DNA from 2 places in the Halobacillus sp. B23F22_5 genome. Region 2 is predicted to be linked to the other one. Evidence: a T-box and tRNA genes for the amino acid it is inferred to sense, from the RefSeq annotation. Region 2 holds a T-box; the other holds one or more tRNA genes.
What was found. The T-box of region 2 lies ahead of ACGTN9_RS14735 (valine--tRNA ligase). A T-box ahead of a tRNA ligase gene usually reads a tRNA of that ligase, here a tRNA-Val.
Positions count from the first base shown of each region.

Region 1 (3,427 bases), on a different contig from region 2:
ATAAAAAAATCCCCGCAAGACACAGGTCTCTATGTCTTGCGAGGGTATGGATGAAGGATTTTGCTCAATATTTTCATTGCATTGATTTTTTTACTGGTAATAAAGCTTTCCACTAATTCATTACTCATTGATTTCGTTAATAGATCAAGCTTTTTGTTATCCAGTTTTTCTAAGTTCCGGCGTAGTGTAAGAGAATCGTGATAGCTTTTGGATAATGGTTTGACGAGCTTCTCATATTCCCCCATCCCCACAATATCGTGGGCCGCATAAATTCCAGTCAGCATTGATTCAAATTGACCGAAACCAAACAATGGTGTAATAGCACCGAAACAGTTTCCTATAAAAAATGTATTTCCTATTCTGGGAGTTTCAATTTTACCAATTCGATAATCCTTAATGGAATATTCGTTAAGAATTTTAAAATCCTGATCCAGTCTCCTGGAACATTCTTCGAAAAACTTTTTCCATAGCTCTTCTTTATCTAAAGACTCATTCTCAGGGTATTGCGGATATACTAACACAAGGGTTGCTTCCGTGTCGGAATGCGGAAGAACATATGCCATTCCTTTAGGAGCAAAATCATTATTGAAAAAAGTATGCACTTCCGTCTGAGTAAAATCCCCTTCAATCACAGCCCCTTTAAAACTGGCTTTATATGCCACGTCGAATGGCTGCAGTTTTTGTGTATCCAACGCGTCTCCTGTAGCGAGAACCACATGGGTATACTCTTTGGAGATATCTTTATAGGAAACATCCTGATTGAAATGGATGGTTCCTTTTAATTGGTGGGCAAGCTGTTTTTCATAGGATTCTAGATGCTTCCCCCGCATATTTGTAAACCCTAAATGTCCATCTATAAAAGAGTGTTCGTTTTCAGAATAAATGTTTACCTTTTGTATATTTGTCGTAGGCTTAAGGTGTATATCATGGTTTTCAGACAAGTACTTGACTGCATCATCATAGGGGGTGTGAAACATGAAAAACATCGCTTCTGCAATGACAAAGCGGTCGCCAACCATCGCTCGCCTTTCAAAAATATCCGCTTGATATCCATGCTTCTCCAAGGTCAGGGCGCATGCGAGTCCTGACAAACCAGCACCCATTAACGCAATTTTCATAAAATCCCCCCTTCCTGGCTTTATTTTCATAGTATAGGGAAATAACACATTTCTACTCATCAAAAAACGACTGCTACATTTGTTATAGGGATTCCAATTTTCATCTAAGTAATCCACTCTAGATAAACGCTAGTCAATCATTTCTTTCCCTGCTTATCTCCTTACTTCTGTAGCTATCATTTTTGAAAACAAAGCACAAAAGCGCAAGTGCCTTGCTCACACCCGACAAGCTTAAGTCAAGCCTCGCCGTGACGTTTTTTGTCACAGAGAGGATTGACTTAAGACCTCGAGGGGGGTAGGCGCTGGAGCTGGATGTAGCCCGCCGCAAAACGTTATCCTCAACCATCAATTTTTATAAATTCCTAGATAATAAAAAAGCCCCTGACCGTTGCAGGATCAACGGCCAGAGGCTTTTAGAACTTAGTGATTCCGATTGGGCTCGAACCAACGACCTCCACCCTGTCAAGGTGGCGCTCTCCCAGCTGAGCTACGGAATCATGGGATAAAGTTGTTTTGAATTGGACAAGTACTAATATAATATGATTTCAGTAATGTGTCAATAACTTATCGACAATTTTTTATCATTTACAGAGAACCTCTGATATGTTGGCGACCGGCACACTTAGGGTTCCAACTGAAAGAGTTTTCAATTACATGACAATCGTCAGAGCTGTCCTACTTTTTTGACAATGATATGATAAAATAGGTGTGTTACATTTATAGATAAGTTGTCGTTTTTTGGAGGTGTTCGCTTTGGGACGTGATGGAACGTTCAAGGATTTTGAAATCAATAGTTCCTATTTAGATGAAACATTGACACTGAAAGTATTTCTGCCGGAGAATTATTCTCCGCTTTATAAGTATCATATCGCGATCATGCAGGATGGTGACGATTATTTTCAAATGGGGCGGGTCGCGACATTAAGCGATAAGCTGCATAAAGACAAACGGATCGCGGATACGATTTTTGTCGGGATCCATTATCAGGATAAATATGACCGCCAGGATAAGTATCATCCGAACGGGGAAAAGCAGGCCGCTTATATCAAGTTTCTTGTTAATGAAGTTGTCCCGCTTCTGGATGAAGAACTGCCGGGTTATCATATGGGCAGCGGCAGAACGTTGATGGGTGATTCGCTCGGTGGAACAGTGGCTTTAATGACGGCACTCAAATATCCGAACACATTCGGGAATGTCATCATGCAGTCCCCTTTCGTGAACGATGAGGTGATGGATAAAGTCCAGAACAGCAAGGACATGTCCTCGCTTGCTATTTATCATACGATCGGAAGCGAAGAGACGGATGTGCCAACGACTGATGGGGACCGCAAAGATTTTGTTACCCCGAACTATGAACTGAGAAAGCTATTGAATAAAAAGCCGCTCACTTACTTTTTCCATGAACTTGACGGTGATCATACATGGAAATATTGGCAGCAGGATATGGAGCGAGCCCTGGTAACAATGTTCCGACCGTAAAGCCTATGTAAGGAAAAGCAATATTTTGGTATAATAATGACAGCCTGAATAACTGACTAATTCACTTTGCATTCAACATGAATAATAACAGTACTATTATTTATAGGAGGGTTTTTCCAATGAAGTATGGTATCGCCATTTTTCCACCAAAAAAAATACAGGATGTCGCAAACTCCTATCGGAAACGTTACGACCCGCATTATGCATTGATTCCACCACACATTACGGTAAAAGAACCATTTGAAGCAGAAGATAATGAAATCAAAGAAATGGTACCTTATTTGAAGGAAATTGCGAAAGAAATGCAGCCATTCGAAATTGAAATCAACAAAGTCAGCTCTTTCACACCAATTACAAATACCATCTATTTGAAGGTAGAGCCTACGGATATCATCATGGGATTGAACGAAAAGCTCTATGCCGAGCATCTCCCTGGTGAGCGGGAACACTCTTATGTTCCGCATATTACGATTGCCCAGAAACTTTCCGATGACGAGTATTCTGATGTTTATGGCACGCTTCGCATGAAAGGGTTCGATTTGAAAGAGACGGTCGACCGCTTCCAGCTGCTTTACCAATTGGATAATGGCTCCTGGACTGTGTACGAAACATTCGTGCTCGGTGAAGGGTGATCCGATGCTGATTGAAACGGTAGAGAACGACCAACAGCTGAAAGATGCCTTCGGTGTCCGCCGCAGGGTCTTCATCGAAGAACAGCAGGTTCCGGAGGACTTAGAGCTCGATGAGCATGATGATTTGGCTGTCCATTTCATCGGCTATGAAAATAACGTGCCGATTGCCGCTGCCCGCCTTCGTTTTGTCGAGGAGAA
Region 1 covers NZ_JBIEKI010000006.1:45,147-48,573, reverse strand. The annotation lists gene ACGTN9_RS10530 (NAD(P)/FAD-dependent oxidoreductase) at 30-1,118, opposite strand; tRNA gene ACGTN9_RS10525 (tRNA-Val) at 1,543-1,615, opposite strand; gene ACGTN9_RS10520 (alpha/beta hydrolase) at 1,872-2,597, shown strand; gene ACGTN9_RS10515 (YjcG family protein) at 2,717-3,229, shown strand; gene ACGTN9_RS10510 (GNAT family N-acetyltransferase) at 3,234-3,427, shown strand, end outside.
Region 1: it encodes a tRNA-Val, which carries the amino acid that the T-box ahead of ACGTN9_RS14735 (valine--tRNA ligase) is inferred to sense. The anticodon was not compared.

Region 2 (3,427 bases):
AGCTGATGCTGAAAGCCGGAATATTGGTAACCAATTACTCTTCAGTATGTTTGAAGACCGCGAAGAAACTTATACAAAGATGAAAATGTGTATTGTTCAAGAAGAAGATACACTTGAAAGTATTGCAGACCGCTATCAAATTTCCATAACTAACTTGACGAAGGTGAATAATGTATTCGAAGATGATCTTAGACCTGGTAAAATCATTTATATTCCTTCGCAATCATAATAGGATTCCTAAAAGGCTGTCCTGGAAGATTCCATCCCTTCCTCGACAGCCCGATCTGTTTTGAGGGAGGGATTTTTTGAATTACTTACAAACTATTATCCACAGGTATGGGATGTCGATTCATAGAACCGAACAAATCACAAATAAGTTATATCGTATTCAAACCGATTTTGGTGATTTTGCGCTAAAACAGTCCCGCTATCACTCCAATGAAGAAAGCAAATGGCTTTCCATTGCAGAATGGCTGGAAGCTAACGGGGGACAACTCGCGCCACCGATAGCCAGAACCAGGGATCGAACCCCATATGTAAAAATCGAAAATTGGCTTTATTATCTTACCCCATGGGTGGAGCACACCAAGGATGAGTATCCAAGTCATGATATAGAAAGTTTTTATCGCAGCCTGGGGATATTGCATAAACAAACGAAGCAGACATCTCTGGATAATCACCACTATGTTGAATATCTATGGAATAGAAGAGAAGCGAGCGAGCAAGCGCATCAACATCTGCTCGTTAAGATAGAGGAGTTTGAAAAGCGTCATTATATGCCCCCGCTGGGACTGGCTGTTTGTTCACAATATAAGCAGATTCATTATTCTTTAGAATTTATGAAAGATTTATTTAAGGAGTTTCCTGATCGCGAAAATATATCCGGGGATCTACCACAGGTCATTAATCATGGCAATCTGAAAAACGATCATATCATCCAATATCATGGTCATAGCTATTTTCTTAACTGGGAGCAAATGTTTGTTGGACCTGCCATGTTGGACGTCAGCAGGTTTTTTCTGAATGATTTCCGTTTTCATGATAGTCCTGTTGAAGAATATATCAAGAAATTTCCAGTGTATGAGCAATTATATGGAATGACAAACCAAGATCGTCTTCTTTTAGCGATTCACCTCATTGATCCTCATCATTATTTTTACCGGTTGGATCAATTAGCAGAGGATAAAAAATCAAGTGAGCTTGAAAAGGTACAGAAATTAGAGAAAAGTTTTCGGCGAATGGTATATGGGCGGATGATTGCCGAATCTCTTTTTTCTTCTTTTCAAGCTCAGCAAGCAAAAGAAAACGAGTCTATATCCACTCCAGATGAAACGCAATGAAAATCCCGATGAATATGCCAAGCAGAAATACATCCAATGTAGTTGGAAAGAGGAGTGTACGTAGTAATTGAAAAATCATAAGTGGCAGCATCGCTTTTTCGATGATGTAAAGCCACCTGCGGCACCATGGAGGTAGCCGGTAACGATACAGTCTACTCATTTTAATCACCTCTTTTGTATAAAATATGATGAATCGGATAAAATGATGAAAATGCGGATTTTAGCATCAAGAACTAAGTAACTGTTGATTTTAAATACATTTCTCTATACAATATGAAATATAATTGAACACGTGAAATGCCGTGATGGGGAAGAGTACAGGATGCAAACCTACAGAGAGGGAAACATGTGCTGAAAGTTTTCCAGGATATTGTATGCTAGAAGGTCGCCCCGGACGCAGCTTCTTTGAAAACGAATAAAAGTAGAAGGAGCCGGTTTGAAGCCGTTAACGAATGAAGCGCACAAGGGAGAAATATTATACCTTGTGAATAAAGGTGGTACCACGGAATCAATCTCTTTCGTCCTTTTTTGGATGAAGGGGATTTTTTTATTTTTACTTTATGAAGGTTTAACTTTGTTAAAGGAAAAAAGTATAAAAAAACTTAGGCTTTCGCCATAAGACTTAGCGATAAGCCAAGTCTTTCTAATCACGGTAATTTAAAGGAGGAAATGCAATATGACCAATCAGGAAGTATCATTACCGCCCAAGTATGATCCGACCACAGTTGAAAATGGAAGATACAAATACTGGGTGGATGGAAAATTTTTCGAAGCAACAGGTGACAAATCGAAAGAACCTTATACAGTTGTCATTCCGCCACCGAACGTTACCGGTAAACTACACCTTGGTCACGCATGGGATACTACATTGCAAGACATCATAACACGAGCAAAAAGAATGCAAGGCTACGATGTATTATGGCTTCCAGGTATGGACCATGCAGGTATCGCAACCCAGGCAAAAGTAGAAGCCAAGCTGAAAGAACAAGGCCTTTCCCGTTATGATCTAGGAAGGGAAAAATTCTTGGAACAGGCCTGGTCCTGGAAAGAAGAATATGCGGATTTCATCCGCACCCAGTGGGAGAAACTAGGGCTGGGACTGGATTACTCCCGTGAGCGTTTCACCTTAGATGAAGGGTTATCTGATGCAGTTAAAGAAGTTTTTGTAAAGCTATATGAAAAAGATTTGATCTATCGTGGTGAATATATCATCAATTGGGATCCGGCTACGAAAACCGCGCTCTCTGATATCGAGGTTATTTATAAAGATGTTACCGGGCATTTTTATCATATGAAATATCCATTAAGTGATGGTTCCGGTCATATTGAAATAGCTACTACCCGTCCGGAAACGATGTTAGGCGATACTGCAGTTGCTGTGCATCCTGAAGATGAACGCTATAAGCATCTGATTGGTAAAAAGGTTACATTGCCTGTTACCGGCCGTGAAATTGAAATTGTAGCGGACGATTATGTGGATATGGAATTTGGTTCAGGTGCAGTGAAAATCACCCCTGCTCATGATCCAAATGACTTTGAAATTGGAAACCGTCATAACTTAGAACGGATTCTTGTCATGAACGAAGACGGGACCATGAATGAAAACGCAGGCAAGTACCAGGGAATGGACCGCTTCGAATGCCGTAAACAACTGGTGAAGGATTTACAGGAACAAGGCATTTTATTCGAAATCGAAGATCATGATCATTCGGTAGGCCATTCCGAGCGTAGCGGGGCTGTCGTTGAGCCTTACCTTTCTACTCAGTGGTTTGTCAATATGGAGCCGCTGGCGAAGGAAGCGATTAAGCTCCAGCAAGGTGATGACAAGGTGCACTTTGTACCGGATCGTTTTGAAAAAACCTACCTTCATTGGATGGAAAATATCCGGGATTGGTGTATTTCAAGACAATTATGGTGGGGACATCGCATCCCGGCCTGGTATCATAAACAAACTGGGGAACTTTATGTAGGAAAAGAAGCTCCCGAGGATGCAGAAAATTGGGAGCAGGATACAGATGTATTGGATACATGGTTCTCCTCCGCATTGTGGCCATTCTCCACAATGGGCTGGCCGGATGAAAACAATG
Region 2 covers NZ_JBIEKI010000012.1:13,011-16,437, reverse strand. The annotation lists gene spoVID (stage VI sporulation protein D) at 1-229, shown strand, start outside; gene ACGTN9_RS14745 (hypothetical protein) at 306-1,340, shown strand; gene ACGTN9_RS14740 (YszA family small membrane protein) at 1,312-1,500, opposite strand; T-box leader at 1,634-1,869, shown strand; gene ACGTN9_RS14735 (valine--tRNA ligase) at 2,017-3,427, shown strand, end outside.